2 regions of the Cupriavidus sp. BIC8F genome follow, and region 2 is predicted to be linked to the other one. Evidence: riboswitches for the same ligand, from Rfam matches in the RefSeq annotation. Region 2 holds a riboswitch; the other holds the start of a gene.
The links. A riboswitch is a leader RNA that binds a small molecule or an ion and turns the genes downstream of it on or off. The one in region 2 is predicted to bind glycine.
Positions count from the first base shown of each region.

Region 1: linked by a shared signal. The riboswitch ahead of RS901_RS32855 (D-amino acid dehydrogenase) and the one ahead of gcvT (glycine cleavage system aminomethyltransferase GcvT) in region 2 are both predicted to bind glycine.

Region 1 covers NZ_CP136095.1:2,755,428-2,762,966, reverse strand. Annotated here, with positions in the region: gene RS901_RS32855 (D-amino acid dehydrogenase) at 1-1,249, opposite strand, end outside; glycine riboswitch at 1,306-1,424, opposite strand; glycine riboswitch at 1,425-1,523, opposite strand; gene RS901_RS32850 (TonB-dependent receptor) at 1,734-4,010, shown strand; gene RS901_RS32845 (sialidase family protein) at 4,036-5,256, shown strand; gene RS901_RS32840 (hypothetical protein) at 5,253-5,756, shown strand; gene RS901_RS32835 (tripartite tricarboxylate transporter substrate binding protein) at 5,782-6,771, opposite strand; gene RS901_RS32830 (tripartite tricarboxylate transporter substrate binding protein) at 6,832-7,539, opposite strand, start outside.
Region 2 covers NZ_CP136094.1:1,179,452-1,186,990, forward strand. Annotated here, with positions in the region: gene RS901_RS05585 (ABC transporter substrate-binding protein) at 1-266, shown strand, start outside; partial or broken gene RS901_RS05595 (sensor histidine kinase) at 252-1,372, opposite strand; gene RS901_RS05600 (response regulator transcription factor) at 1,378-2,115, opposite strand; gene RS901_RS05605 (hypothetical protein) at 2,400-2,897, shown strand; gene RS901_RS05610 (UvrD-helicase domain-containing protein) at 3,125-5,221, opposite strand; gene RS901_RS05615 (glycine zipper 2TM domain-containing protein) at 5,506-5,736, shown strand; glycine riboswitch at 5,833-5,920, shown strand; glycine riboswitch at 5,942-6,067, shown strand; gene gcvT (glycine cleavage system aminomethyltransferase GcvT) at 6,166-7,293, shown strand; gene gcvH (glycine cleavage system protein GcvH) at 7,384-7,539, shown strand, end outside.

The DNA.
Region 1 (7,539 bases), on a different contig from region 2:
GCGGCGCACCCGCCGCGACCGCCACCTTCGCGCCGAGATGCTGGTCAACGACCCCCGCCACCATATCCGCCGTCACCGCCGACAAGGTCCACCCCAGGTGCCCGTGCCCGGTGTTGTAGAAGATGCAGGCCGCACGCCCGCGCCCCACGCGCGGCAGCATGTCCGGCATCATCGGCCGCAGCCCGGCCCAAGGCACCACGCTGCGCGTGCTGACGGCGGGGAAGCACTGCTGCACCCATTCCACCAGCGGGCGGATGCGGTCGGCGCGGATATCGCGGTTGTAGCCGTTGAACTCGGCGGTGCCGGCCACGCGGAAGCGGTCGTGGCCCAGGCGGCTGGTGACCAGCTTGGTTTCGTCGTCGAGCAGGCTTACCACCGGTGCGGCGGCGCGGCTGGCCTCGTCGGTCAGGTTGACCGTGATCGAATAGCCCTTGACCGGATAGATGTTGACCCGGTCGCCCAGCCCCGCGGCCAGCGCGCGGCTGGCGGTGCCGGCGCAGATCACGGCGCCGTCGAAGGTGGAGGTGGCCGTGTCGGCGCCGTCCTGCACGGTCACGGTGGCGCGCCTGCCGTCGGTCTTCACCGCGCGCACGTCCTGGCCGTAGAGGCAGCGCACGCCCAGCCGATCGATGGCCGCGGCCAGGCCGCTGGTGAACTTGTGGATGTCGCCGGTGGAGTCGCTTTCGGTGAAGTAGCCGCCGTAGTACGAGCCGGCCAGCGTCGGCTCGATCGCGCGCATCTCCTGCGGCGTTACCGCGCGCCGCTCCAGCCCGCCCTGCGCCAGCAGCGCCGAGACCCGGCCGGCATGCTCGAAGCCGGCCTTGTCGCGGTAGATATGCAGGATGCCCTCTTTCTTCAGGTCGAAATCAATGCCTTCCTGCGCCGCCCAGTCAAACAGGTGTTCACGCGCCGCGATGGCCAGGCGCGCGGTCTCGATGGTGTTGCGGCGGTAGTGGGGGATCGCGGCGATGAACTCGGCGAACCACGACAGCTTGTGCCAGCTGGGCCGGGGATTGACCAGCAGCGGGGCGTCGTTGCGCAGCATCCACTTCATGCCCTTGATGATGGTGGACCAGTGCGTCCAGACCTCGGCGTTGGAGGCCGACAACTGGCCGCCATTGGCGAACGAGGTCTCCATGGCGGCATAGCGGTGCCGTTCGAACAGCGTGACGGAGAATCCGCGCCGGGCCAGCGCGTAGGCCGTGGTGACACCAGTGATGCCACCGCCGATGACAGCGATTGATTTCATGATCTGCAGGTTCCAGGAACGTCGATGGTGGGAGCCCGGACGCAATATGCGTGGCGGACGCCCCCTCTGTTCTGGACCTGAGAGATTCACGACACCCGGCCGACAGGGCGGGGTGCGCTTGCTCCTTCGGTATGCCGGCGGACGATAGCGTCCGGCATTCTTCAGAGTGCACTGACTGGTGATGCCGGTCCTTTTGCCTGAGAGTTTCCGGGGCGGTTGCTCCTTCGGCGCCGTCCGCGGCGGGCGCCGCGACAGTCTCTCCCTGCATCACATTGGCTTGACGCCAATCCGGGCAATGTAGTGACAAGACTTGACGTTGGATATGCGGGTTAACGCTTAGGCGGCCCCGCCGCCCGCGTCGCTATGTCGCATCGGCCTGCGTCCCCGTGCCCCATAAAATGTCAGCGCTCGCTCTCGGGGAGAAGCGCCGTATGCCGCGCTCAGGTGGGGCGAGCCAAAAAAAAGACGACAACAAGGTTTTCCAGTGAAGAAAAATCGCATTGCGCTGGCCGTTTCGGCGGTGCTGATGGGCCCCGCTGTCGCCGCCGCCCAGGCGGTGGACGCGCCCGAGCCGCTGCAGGAGGTGGTGGTCTCGGCCAAGTCGGAGCGCGGCGAGACGCCGGCCATACCGCCCAACACGCCCTCGCCGGCCTACGGCATCAGCAGCCGCCGCATGGCCGACTTCAATGTGGTAAACACGGAAGACGCCCTCAAATACGCGCCCAACCTCGCCGTACGCAAGCGCTTCATCGGCGATATGAACTCGATCATCTCGGTGCGCAGCACCAGTTCGCGCCAGTCGGCGCGGGGGCTGGTCTATGCGGACGGCCTGCTGCTGTCCAACCTGCTGGGTTCGGACTTCAGCTTCCCGCCGCGCTGGTCGCTGGTCAACAGCGCCGAGATCGAGCGCATGGATGTGCTGTACGGCCCGTATTCGGCGCTGTATCCCGGCAACTCGCTGGGTGCGACGGTGCTGATCACCACGCGCACGCCGGAGAAGTTCGAGGGCGATGCCAGCGTGCAGCTGTTCACGCAGCGCTTCAGCCTGTATGGCACGCACGATAACTTCAACGGGGTCCACGCCAACGCCTATGTGGGCGACCGCGTCGGCCCGTTCTCTTGGCTGGTCAGCGTGGACCGGCAGGACAGCAAGAGCCAGCCGCTGAGCTTCTATACCGTGGCGCGCTCCACAGCCCGCGCCACTTCCGCCGACAAGCCGGTCACCGGCGCCCACTTCGACCAGGACCAGACCGGCCGCGACCGCGTGGTGATGGGCGTGAACAGCGAGGGCGTCACGCATACCGTGCAGGACCAGCTCAAGCTCAAGCTTGGCTACGACATCACCAGTACCCTGCAGGCGCAGTTCACTGCCGCCTACTGGCAACAGGACCGCTCCAGCGCCACGGGCAGCTACCTGCGCGATGCCAATGGCAATGCGGTGTCGAGCGGTAATGTGAATATCGGCGGCTATCGCTATGTGATTCCCGCCAACGCCTTTGCCCCGAGCAACGGCGAGGACGCGCGCTGGCTCTATGGCCTGTCGCTGCGCACGCGCAACGAGACCGGCTGGAATTTCTCGGGCGTGGCGTCGCTGTTCGATGTCAGCAAGGACATCAGCCGCAGCGCCAACACCGCCGGCAACGGGCCGGGCACCGTGACCTACGGCGATGGCACCGGTTGGCGCACACTCGACCTGAAGGCCGACTACCGCCCGCAGCAACTGCAGGGCGGGCACTGGGTCACGTTCGGCTACCACTACGACAACTACCGGCTGACCAACACCACCTACAACACCTCGGACTGGCAGGCGGCCACCATCACCGCCTTCAACAACGCCTTTGCCGGCAAGACCGAGACCCAGGCGCTGTATGCGCAGGACGCCTGGTACTTCGCCGAGGACTGGAAGCTGATCCCCGGCGTGCGCTACGAACGCTGGCGCGCCTATGACGGCAGCCGCAGCCAGCCCGGCGTGGCTATCGGCTACCCGGTGCGCAGCGAATCCAACTGGTCGCCCAAGCTGGCGCTGGAGAAGGCCTTCGGGCAGGACTGGCTGGGCCGGTTGTCGCTGGGCCAGGCCTATCGCTACCCGACTGTCAGCGAGCTGTTCCAGGGCCGCATCACCGGGACCGCGCTGATCAACAACGATCCCAACCTGCGGCCTGAGCGATCGTTCTCGAAGGACCTGACTTTCGAGCGCACGGTGGATGCGTCGTACTTCCGGGTCTCGGTGTATGAGGACGATATCCGCGATGCCCTGGTCAGCCAGACCAACACCACGGTATTCCCGACCGTCACCAGCTTCCAGAACGTGGACCGTGTGCGTACTCGCGGCATCGAGCTGGCCTATGACGCGCGCGATGTGCTTGTCAGCGGTTTCGACCTGTCGGCCAGCGGCGCCTACAACCACTCGAAGACGCTGGAGAATGCCAACAACCCGGCCTCGGTCGGCAAGTACTTCTACCGGATCCCGAAGTGGCGCGCCAACCTGGCCGGCACCTATCGCATCACGCCGGCATGGGCGGGCACGCTGGCCATGACCTACTCGGGCCGGCAGTACAATACGCTCGACAATTCCGACGTCAATCCCGACACCTTCGGCGGCACCAGCAGCTTCCTGACCTTTGACGTCAAGGTGACGTACAGGCCCGCCAGGAACGTGCGCCTCGGGCTTGGCATCGACAACCTCACCGACCAGCGCTACTACGTCTACCACCCGTATCCGGGCCGGACGTTCTACGCCGAGGCGAAACTTTCCTTCTGAGCACGTGAACAGGCTGACCACAACCATGCAAGGCGTTCGCCCCGGTTTCCGTCTGATCGTTGCCGGGCTGATGGCCTGTGCCGCGCTGGCCGCGACCGCGCAAACGCACGGCGATCATGCCGGCCACGGCGGCCAGGCCAAGGCCGCGAAGATGAGCGAGCTGGGCACCGGCGCGGCCTTCGATCGCGAGGGCAAGCTGTGGGTCGCCTACAAGGACGGCCCCTACGTCGCGGTACGTGCATCGACCGACTACGGCCGCAGCTTCGGGCCGGCGCAGCATGTCAACAGCGTGCCGGAGCAGGTCGCCGCCGATCATGAAAGCCGGCCCAAGGTGGCCGCGGGGCGCGACGGCGAGATCTTCGTCACCTGGACCCAGCCGCTGCCCAAGCCGTGGACCGGCTTTATCCGCTTTGCGCGTTCCACCGACGGCGGCAAGTCCTTCGCCGAACCGCTGACGGTGCATGCCAACCGTGACCAGATTGCGCACCGCTTCGACGCCATCGCGGTGGACAACGCCGGGCGCGTCTTTGTCAGCTGGATCGACAAGCGCGACGTGGTTGCCGCCGAGGCGCGCAAGCAGTCGTACGCCGGCGCCGCGATCTACTACGCGGTTTCGGCCGACCAGGGCAAGACCTTCCAGGGCGACTACAAGATCGCCGACCAGTCGTGCGAATGCTGCCGCATCGCGCTGTCGCCAACGCCCGACGGCAAGATGCTGGCGCTGTGGCGCCATGTATTCCCGCCCAACGCGCGCGACCACGCGCTGGCGTTGCTGGGCACCGACGGCAAGGCCACGCCGATGCAGCGCGCCACCTTCGACGACTGGCGCATCGACGCCTGCCCGCACCACGGCCCCGGCGCTTCGGTGGCGCCCGATGGCACGGTGCACATGGTCTGGTTCAATGTGCGCGAAGGCAAGCCCACGGTCTCGGTGGGGCGCTGGAAGGACGGCAAGCTGCAGGCACAGCGCCCGCTGGATGACCCGCGCGCGCAGCATGCCGACATCGTCGCGCTGAATGACAACGAGATTGTGGTGACCTGGAAATCGTTCGACGGCCAGCAGACACGCCTGTCGGCGATGTCGTCGCAAGACGGCGGCAAGACCTGGCAGATCCGCAAGCTTGCCGGCACCGGGCGCGACTCGGACCAGCCGCACCTGCTGCAGCATGCCGGCCGCGCGTACGTGCTGTGGCGAACCGAGGCCGAGGGCTTCCAGGTGTTCACGCTGGGCAAGGAGGGCGCATGATGCCATCCCGCCGCAAGCTGCTCGCCGCTGCCGTCCTGACCCTGGCGATGACTGCCGCCAATGCCGGCAGTGCGCCGGCCGGGCGCGTCGCCGTGTTCGCATCGGCCAGCGCCACCCAGCTGGCAGCCAGCCAGCAGGGCAAGCCCTTTGTGCTGGTGGTGTGGTCGCTCGACTGCGTCTATTGCAAGCGCAACTTCGACGCCATCGGCAAGCTGCGCGCGCAGCATCGGGACCTGCGCGTCGTCACGCTGGCGACGGACAACCCCGACGCGCTGCCACAGGTGCAGCAACTGCTCCAGCGCGTCAGGCTCACGCGCAACGCGTGGGTGTTCGGGCACGAGCCGCAGGAGCGGCTGCGCTATGCGGTCGATCCGGACTGGATGGGCGAGATGCCGCGCACCTACTTCTATCGCGCCGATGGCCAGCGGCAGGGCGTGTCCGGCGTCATCAGCGACGCCGACTGGGACAGGCACCTGCGCTGGGCTGGCATCGCCGGCTGAGGCTGGACCGGCAGCGGCTGTCCGCTTAGTCGGGCTTGATCCCCGCGCGCGCAATGATGGGCTTCCAGCGCTGCTGCTCCTGCGCGATGAAGCGCGAGAACTCCGCCGGCGTGTCGCCCACGACAATCGCCGCATCCGCGCTCAGGCGCTCGACCGACGACTTGCTCTTCACTGCTTTCACGGTGGCGTCCGCCAGCTTGTCGGCGGCCGCCTGGGGCAGAGATGCCGGTGCCAGCAGGCCATACCACTGCGTCATTTCGAAGCCGGGATAGCCTTGTTCGGCAACCGTTGGCACGTCAGGCAGCTGGGGAATGCGCTGGGTCGTGCCGGTGGCGATGCAGCGCAATTTGCCGGCCTTGATGAACTGGATGATCGCGGGCGCGCCGACGGCGGCCGCGTCCAGCCGCCCCGACAGCAGGTCGGTGATCTGCGGGCCGCTGCCGCGATACGGCACATGGGTGATGAAGGTGCCGGTCGCGGCCTTCAGGTATTCAAAGGCCAGGTGGCCGGCGCTGCCGTTGCCGGCCGAACCGTAGTTCAGCTTGCCGGGCTTGCTCTTGGCCAGCGCCACGAACTCCTTCAGGTTCTTCGCGGGCACGTCGGGGTGGACCACGTACAGGCTCGGCACCTTGGACAGCAGCGAGATCGCGCGGAAGTCCTTGATGGGGTCGTAGGGCAGCTTCGGGAAGATAAACGGATTGACCGCCAGCGTGCCAATATGGCCGAGGATCAGCGTGTGGTTGTCATCGGCGCGCGCGACTTCGCCCATGGCGATATTGCCGGCCGCGCCGGGCTTGTTCTCGACGAACACTGACACGCCGAGCAGCTTGGTCAGCTCCGCCGCGGTGGAGCGCGCCACGATCTCCGAGCTGCCGCCTGGCGCGAACGGCACCACCAGCCGGATCGGCTTGGCCGGCCAGGCCTGGGCACGCGCCAGCGTTGGCGCCAGCGCGCACGCGCCCAGCGCGGCGGTGGTCTTGAGCAGGTGGCGGCGAAGAGGATTGAAGCTGGTCATGTGTGTCTCCTGGACGTTCTTTAACTGGGCCGTGGTAGGGCAATGGTGGTGTTGGCGGCGCTATTCGGGCTTGATGTTGCCGTCCCGGATGACCTTGGCCCATAGCCGGGCCTGCCCGTCGATGAATTGCCGTGCCTGTGCTGGCGGCGCAGCCACGACCTCGCCGCCCAGCTCGGCCACGCGTTGCCGGATCCCGGGGCTGGTCATGACTTTCTGCAGGGCGTCAGCGAGCTTCGCTGCGATCGGGTCCGGCGTTGCGGCGGGCAGGAAGGCCGCGTTCCATTCATAGACCTCGTAGCTCGCCACGCCGGCTTCCTGCATGGTGGGCACGGCCGGCAACGCCTGGGTGCGCGCATGGCTGGTCACCGCGAGCGGCTTCAGCTTGCCGGCCTTGATGTGCTGCAGGCTCGAAGCCACGTTGGCGAAGAACAGGGGCACCTGGCCGGCGATGACATCGGTCATGGCCGGGCCGCCACCCTTGTAGGGCACGTGCAGGAGATCGACCCCGGTGCGCTGCTCGAACAGCACGCCGGCGAGATGTTGCGCCGAGCCGTTGCCCGAGGATGCAAAGGCCACCGAGCCCGGCTTCTGCCTGGCCATTGCCAGGACGTCGCTGACCTTGCTCGCGGGAAAGCTCGCCGTGGCCACCAGCACATTGGGATAGCGCGCCAGCACGCCGACCGGCCGGAAGGCCTTGTCCGGATCGTAGGGCAGGCGCGGATAGAGGCTGGGATTCACCGCATAAGAGGAGGCATCGACCATCATCGT
Region 2 (7,539 bases):
CGCAACAGGCCACGCTGCGGGTGGTGAAGGAACACGTGGCGCGCATGAAGCAATACCTGGATGAGCCGCCGTCGCCGGCCACGCTGGCCGGCTATATCGGCGCGGCGTGGCTGGCGCGCGCGCTGGCCGGCCTGCGCGGCAGCGGCGCGGCCGAGATGCGGCGGGCGCTGCAGGGGCGCGTGGACGTGGGCGACTTTGCGCTCGACTTCACGCACGGGCAGCGCGGCTCGCAGTACGTCACGCTGGCGGCGTCAGCCGCGCGGTAAGGACAGGCGCGCGCGCAGGCCGCCTTCGGGGCGGTTGCTCAGGGTCAGCTCGCCGCCATGGCGCGCGGCAATGTCGGCCGCGATCGACAACCCCATGCCGACCCCGCCGGTGGCGCGGCTGCGCGAGGATTCGACGCGGTAGAACGGCTCGAGCACGCGTGGCAGCTCGTCGGGCGGGATGCCGGGACCGTTGTCGCAGATGTCGATCAGCACGCGCTGCGGCTGTCGCTCAGCACGATGCTGGCCGCGCCGGCGTAGCGCCGCGCATTTTCCACCAGGTTCACCACCGCGCGCCGCAGCTCGGATGGGCACGCCAGCAGCGGCTGCGCCTGGCCGCTGAGCGCGACCTCGTGGCCGGTCTCGGCGGCATCGTCGACCACCGCCTGCAGCAGCGCCAGCACATCCACGCGCTGGCGCGGGCCGCCGGCTTCGTCGCGGTCGCGCAGGTAGTACAGCGTGGCATCGATCAGGCCGTTCATCTCGGCCAGGTCCTGGCGCAGCCGGTAGCGCACGTCACGGACATCCGCGCTGTCCATGCGCTCGATGCGCAGGCTCATGCGCGTAAGCGGCGTGCGCAGGTCGTGCGACACCGCCGCCAGGAAACGCGATTGCTGTGCCAGCTGCGTGCGGATGCGCTGCTGCATATGGTTCAGCGCCTGCGCCGCGGCACGCGCTTCGGCCGGGCCCGCGCGCTCGTCCAGCGGCGCGGCGTGCACGTCCTGCGCCAGCCGGCCGGCACCGCTGGCCAGCTCCTGCACCGGGCGCGCCAGCAGGCGCGCGCCGGCCCACGAAGCGGCCACGATCGCCGCCACCTGGAACAGCAGGCCCAGGTGCGGCGGCCAGGGCCAGCGCGGCGGCGGCGGCCGGTGCGGCATGGGTTCGCCGGACACCCCGGCGGGCGCGCCTTCCGTCCGCGCCCCGGGCGGCCACGCCTCGGGCGGAGGCGGCGGCCCGCCGGGGCGGTCGCGCAGCACGCGCTCGCTGCCCGGCCGCGGGAACAGGCTCTCGATCACGGTCATGCCGAGCAGGTGCATGGCCAGCATGATGGCAGCCATCACCACGAACAGCCGTACGAACATCGAATCATGGCGCGCCAGCCGGCCCATCGCGTTCATCCTTCCTGCGTGCCGGTAAAGACATAGCCCACGCCGCGCACGGTGCGGATCAGCGTGGGGTCGCGCGGATCGTCGCGCAGCTTCTGGCGCAGCCGTGACACCAGCAAGTCGATGCTGCGGTCGAATACATCGAGGCCGCGGCCGCGCGCCTGGTTGATCAGCAGTTCACGGTCGAGCACGCGGTTGGGCTGTTCGACAAAGGCCAGCAGCAGGCGGAATTCGGCATTGGACAGCGGCACCACCACCTCGTCGCGGTCGACCAGCTGGCGCAGCGTGGTGTTCAGACGCCAGTCGCCGAAGCGCACCTCATGCCCGGAAGGCGCCGCGCCCTGGCGCGCGTCGGCGCCGTGGCCACGGATACGGCGCAGCACGGTGTGGATGCGCGCCACCAGTTCGCGCATCTCGAAGGGCTTGGTAACGTAGTCGTCGGCACCAACTTCCAGCCCGACCACGCGGTCGGCCAACTCAGCGCGCGCGGTCAGCATGATGACCGCGACTTCGGTGCGCGCGCGCAGTTCGCGACACAGCGCCAGGCCGTTTTCGCCGGGCAGCGACAGGTCAAGGATCACCAGGTCGTAGCGCGCGGCGGCCATCGCCTGCCGCATCTCGGCACCGCCCTCGACGCCATCGGCCTGCATGCCGAAGGTGGACAGGTAGTCGGCCAGCATGGCGCGGATCTGGGGATCGTCGTCGACGATCAGCAGGCGGATGGGAAGCGTGGGGGTGAATTCCATAAGCGAAGGGATCGGCATATGCCGGCAGCAAGGGCCGGTGCCGGGGGCATGCGGTGCCCAACTTTACCAGCCCGCGATACCCCCACTATGCCGGCTTTGTATCAGCCCTGATACGCAGTCTTGCCGGCCAGCCGTCCTTTGTACGGGATTGCAGTACGGGCCTGACCAAGTGCTCATGCATTGGCATGCGGCCTTCCCTAGCATGGACCGGCATTGACCCGAGCCAACCGCGGGCATCGCGCGGCACGTTGCCACGACGGTGTCTGCCATCACAGGAGAACGCCATGCCATTTCCCCCTTCCCGCCCGCGCACCGCCGCTTCCCTGCTGGCGCTGTGCACCGCGTGCCTGCTGGCCACGCCGGCCAGCGCGCTGCAATCCGGCCCGCCGCCGACAGGGGCGATGGCGCCACCGCCCGCCGCGCCGGCATCCGCCGAGTCGCTGGGACTCAGTGCCGCGCAGGCCAGGCTCTGGAAGGCCGCACGCAGCGCCACGCGCGAAGCCGAGGCCCATGCACTGGAACTGCACGCGCGCCTGCTGCGCGAGACTGCCGACGAAACCCCCGACGCGCCGCTGCGGCCGCGCGCGCAGGCCATGGACCGACTGCACGATGCGCTGGAGCAGGACCGCCGCGCGGTGCGCGAACGCTGGCTGGCGCTGGACGACAGCCTGGACCCGGCCCAGCGCCGGCGCCTGCGCGCCGCGCCCGAAGCCGCGCGCTGGCTGGGCCTGCCGCCCGCGGGTGCGATGATGATGCCGCCGCCGGGCGGACCGCAGCGGTAGGTTCGCAGCCGCCGTAAAAAAAAAACGCCCCCGTACGCTTCACGCGCCGGGGGCCGAATAACAGGGAAGTTCCGAACCAGAGGTCCGGCGCAGCAGGCAGACCGGGCGGGCCTGCCGCGGCGCCACCCGCGCAGACGGCGCGAGCAGCACAGCCGCCATACTAGGGACGCCTGCGCCCGGCGTCTTGTCAGCCTGGTAGGCCTTTGTATCGGGACTGTAGCGCCCGTTCAGCCCGGGGCCGTCTTGCCGCCGGTTCCCAGCAGTGCCTTGAGCGCGCCGAGCCGGTCCTTGGGGCTCATCGCCGGGGTTTCATCGACCGGCGCAGGCGCTTCCTCCAGCTTCATCTCGCCGATAAAGCGCGAAGGCTGGCACGAGTAGGTCTCGCGCGCGCGCTTGCGCTTCTTGCACCAGCTGACATGCAGGCTGCGCTGGGCGCGGGTGATGCCGACATACATCAGCCGCCGCTCTTCCTCGATCTTCTCGTCGCTCATGTCCTCGTCTTCGCGGCAGTGCGGCAGGATGCCCTCTTCCACGCCGACCAGGAACACGTGCGGATATTCCAGCCCCTTGGACGCGTGCAGCGTGGACAGCCGCACCGCGTCGGGATCTTCCTCGCGGCCTTCCAGCATGCTCATCAGCGCCACGGTCTGGGTCAGCTCGAGCAGGTTCTTGCCTTCGCTGCCGAAGCCGTCGGCATTGTCGAAGCCGGTGGCTTCCTCGCCTTCCGCGCCTTCGGGCTTGGTGCCCTTGCGCTTGAGCCAGTCCAGGAATTCCAGCGTGTTGGTCCAGCGCGACTGCGCCTGCCGTTCGTCGAAGCTGTCGTACAGGTAGGCCTCGTAGTGGATGCCTTCCATCAGGTCGTCCAGCACCACGGTGGCCGGATCCTTGGCCGCGCGGTCGGCCAGCCGCACCATCGATTCGCAGAACACGCGCAACGGCTCCAGCTGGCGCGGCTGCAGCCTGCCTTCGATGCCGCCCATCATCGCGGCCTCGAACAGCGACACTTTGGCCTGGCCAGCAAAGGTGCCCAGCGCTTCCAGCGTGGTGTTGCCCACGCCGCGGCGCGGCGTGGTGATGGCGCGGATAAAGGCGGGATCGTCGTCGGGGTTGGCGATCAGGCGCAGGTAGGCGCAGATGTCCTTGATCTCGGCCTTGTCGAAGAAGCTCTGTCCGCCCGACAGCACATAGGGAATCCGTTCGCGCCGCAGGATCTGCTCAAACAGCCGCGCCTGGTGGTTGCCGCGATACAGGATGGCGTAGTCGCGGAACTGCGCGCGGCGCTCGAACTTGTGCGCGGACAGGCGGAACACCACCGACTCGGCCTCGTGCTCCTCGTCGTTCATCGGGTGGATGGCGATGGGGTCGCCCATGCCGTGCTCGCTCCACAGCTTCTTGTCGAACAGCTTGGGGTTGTTGGCGATGACCGCGTTGGCCGCTTCCAGGATGCGCACGGTGGAGCGGTAGTTCTGCTCCAGCTTGATCACCTTCAGGCCCGGAAAATCGGTCTGCAGCCCGCGCAGGTTGTCCAGCGTGGCGCCCCGCCAGCCATAGATGGCCTGGTCGTCGTCGCCCACCGCGGTAAAGGCCGGCGCGCGCAGGTGCGAGCCGCCCGCCAGCAGTTTCAGCAACTGGTACTGGCAGGCGTTGGTGTCCTGGTATTCGTCGACCAGGAAGTAGCGCAGGCGGTTCTGCCACTTGAGCTGCACCGCTTCATTGCGCGCGAACAGCTCGGCCGGCAGGCGGATCAGGTCGTCGAAATCCACCGCCTGGTAGGCGTGCAGCGTGGCCACGTAGTTGCGGTAGACCAGCGCGGCCTGGTGCTCGTCGGCATTGGTGGCCTGCGCGATCGCTGCCTCCGGGTCGACCATGCCGTTCTTCCACAGCGAGATCGTGCCCTGCACGCCGCGGATCAGCTTCTTGTCGGTGGTGCCCAGCTGCTCCTGGATCAGGCCGAAGCAGTCGTCCGAATCCATGATCGAAAACTGCGGCTTCAGGCCCACGTGCTCGGCCTCCATGCGCAGGATCTGCACCCCGAGCGAGTGGAAGGTACAGACCGTCAGCTGCTTGAGCGGGATGCGCTTGCCCTCGCGCGTGGTCTTGCCCTCCATCAGCTTGCCGATACGCTCCTGCATCTCCTTGGCGGCCTTGTTGGTAAAGGTGACGGCGGCGATATGGCGCGGCTCGAAGCCCTTGTCCTCGATCAGATGCGCGATCTTCTGCGTGATCACCCGGGTCTTGCCGGAGCCCGCCCCGGCCAGCACCAGGCAAGGGCCGTCCAGGTAGCGGACGGCTTCGGATTGGGCGGAGTTCAGGCCATGGGTCATGCGAGGGATGCGGTTGGAGGCAGGGAAATCAGCAGGAACAGCGGAAGGCCAGGCGGGACACGCCGGCACCCCAAAAAACGGGGGCACGGCGGCAAAGCTGACGATGTTAACACGCTGGCCGCGGCAGGTCAGTCAGCGCAAACCGCGTTGACAGGGCCGGTTGTGTCACTGGCGTAACACTTCGTAAAGGCCGGAGCCAATCGCGCAACGCAACGCTCTAACTGTATGTCCCTCGGCCTGCGCGGCGGGGTTGACATGCTTTAATCATCACATCGGAGCCAATAATGAAAACCCTGCAGACTTTGACCAAGGTGACCCTGATCGGCGCGACCGTCGCGGCCTTTGCCGGTTGCGCGGACATGACCCCGAAGCAGCGTAATACCGCGATTGGCGCGGGCGCGGGCGCCGTGGGCGGCGCCATCCTCACCGAAGGCAGTGCGCTGGGTACGCTGGGTGGCGCGGCCGTGGGCGGCGTGATCGGTAACGTTGTCACCGACGACAAGAAGCACAAGTAATGCGCACCCCGGCGGCGGGGCGCAGGAACGGGTACAGCCGCCGGGTCAGGCCTTCCGGCCCGGTTTGACAAAGGCCGGGGCCTCCCGTACATTGCGCGCATCCGACCGGGAGAGCGCGCATCGCCTGCGCCGCCGAAGGGGTATCACCCGAAAACTCTCAGGCACCACGGACCGATCGGATCGGCATGCAATATGCACACGATGCATGCCGCACTCTGGAGAGCGGCACCCGCCATTCGTGGCGAGCGTGCCCACCGAAGGGGCGCACGAGGTCGGGGTCCGGCAGGATCCGCCTTGTAATCTCTCAGGTATCGAGGACAGAGGGGTCATCCGCCGCAGCGGATTGCTACGCCACATTCAGGCGGGGCGAGCGTTGCGGCGGATGGCCCTTTTTTGTTTTCGCCAACCGAGATTTCCCCCGAGGATTCCATGACGCTCCAGGCCACGCCCCTCAACGCCATCCACCGCGCCCTCGGCGCCCGCATGGTTGATTTCGGCGGTTGGGACATGCCGGTCAACTACGGCTCCCAGATCGAAGAACACAATGCCGTGCGCACCGACGCCGGCATGTTCGATGTGTCGCACATGTGCGTGGTCGACCTCACCGGCGCCAATACCCGCAGCTTCCTGCGCGGCCTGCTGGCCAACAATGTCGACAAGCTGCAGACCCCGGGCAAGGCGCTCTACTCCTGCATGCTGGATGAGAAAGGCGGCGTGATCGACGACCTGATCGTCTACTTCTTTGCCGAGGACCGCTTCCGCCTGGTCGTCAATGCCAGCACCGCGCTGGGTGACATCGAATGGATCCGCGCGCGCAATGCCGCCACCGGCAGCGATGTGACCATCACGCCGCGCCGTGAGGATGTTGCGCCTGCGGGCGTGCAGCCTCTGGCCATCGTCGCCGTGCAGGGGCCCAACGCCCGCACCAAGGTGTGGAGCACCTTCCCCTCGACCCAGCCTTCGGATGCGCTCAAGCCCTTCAACGCCGCCGTGGTCCAGGACCCGGCCATCGGCGAGATCATGGTGGCGCGCACCGGCTACACCGGCGAAGACGGCTTCGAACTGGTGGTGCCGGCCGAGAACGTTGCCGCCGTCTGGGAAAAGCTGAACGCCGCCGGCGTGCGCCCGGCAGGCCTGGGCGCGCGCGACACCCTGCGCCTGGAAGCCGGCATGAACCTGTATGGCCAGGACATGGATATCAACACCTCGCCGCTGGATGCGGGCCTGGCCTGGACGGTGGACCTGCAAAGCGAGCGCGACTTCACCGGCAAGCCGGCGCTGGCCGCGGCCGGTTCGCGCCAGCAATTCCTCGGCCTGATCCTGCGTGACAAAGGCGGCGTCCTGCGCGCCCACCAGAAAGTGACCACCCCGGCCGGTGACGGTGAAATCACCAGCGGCACCTTCAGCCCGTCGCTGTCGCAGTCCATCGCCTTTGCCCGCCTGCCGAAGGACGTCGCCGTGGGCGATACCGTGCAGGTGGAGATCCGCGACCGCAAACTCAACGCGACTGTGGTTAAACTGCCGTTTGTGCGTAATGGCAAGGCACTCGTGAGCTGAGGCTCATACCAACGGTCGCCCTCGCCTGCCGGCAGCTTCGCCGGGCAGGCATCACCCAACAAGAAACAGATCTGAATCCGGAGAACCTCCATGAATTTCCCCGCTGACCTCAAGTACACCGAGTCGCATGAGTGGGTACGCGTCGAAGCCGACGGCACGCTCACCATCGGCATCACCGACCACGCGCAGGACGCGCTGGGCGACATCGTCTTCCTGGAACTGCCCGAAGTGGGCAAGTCGGTCGGT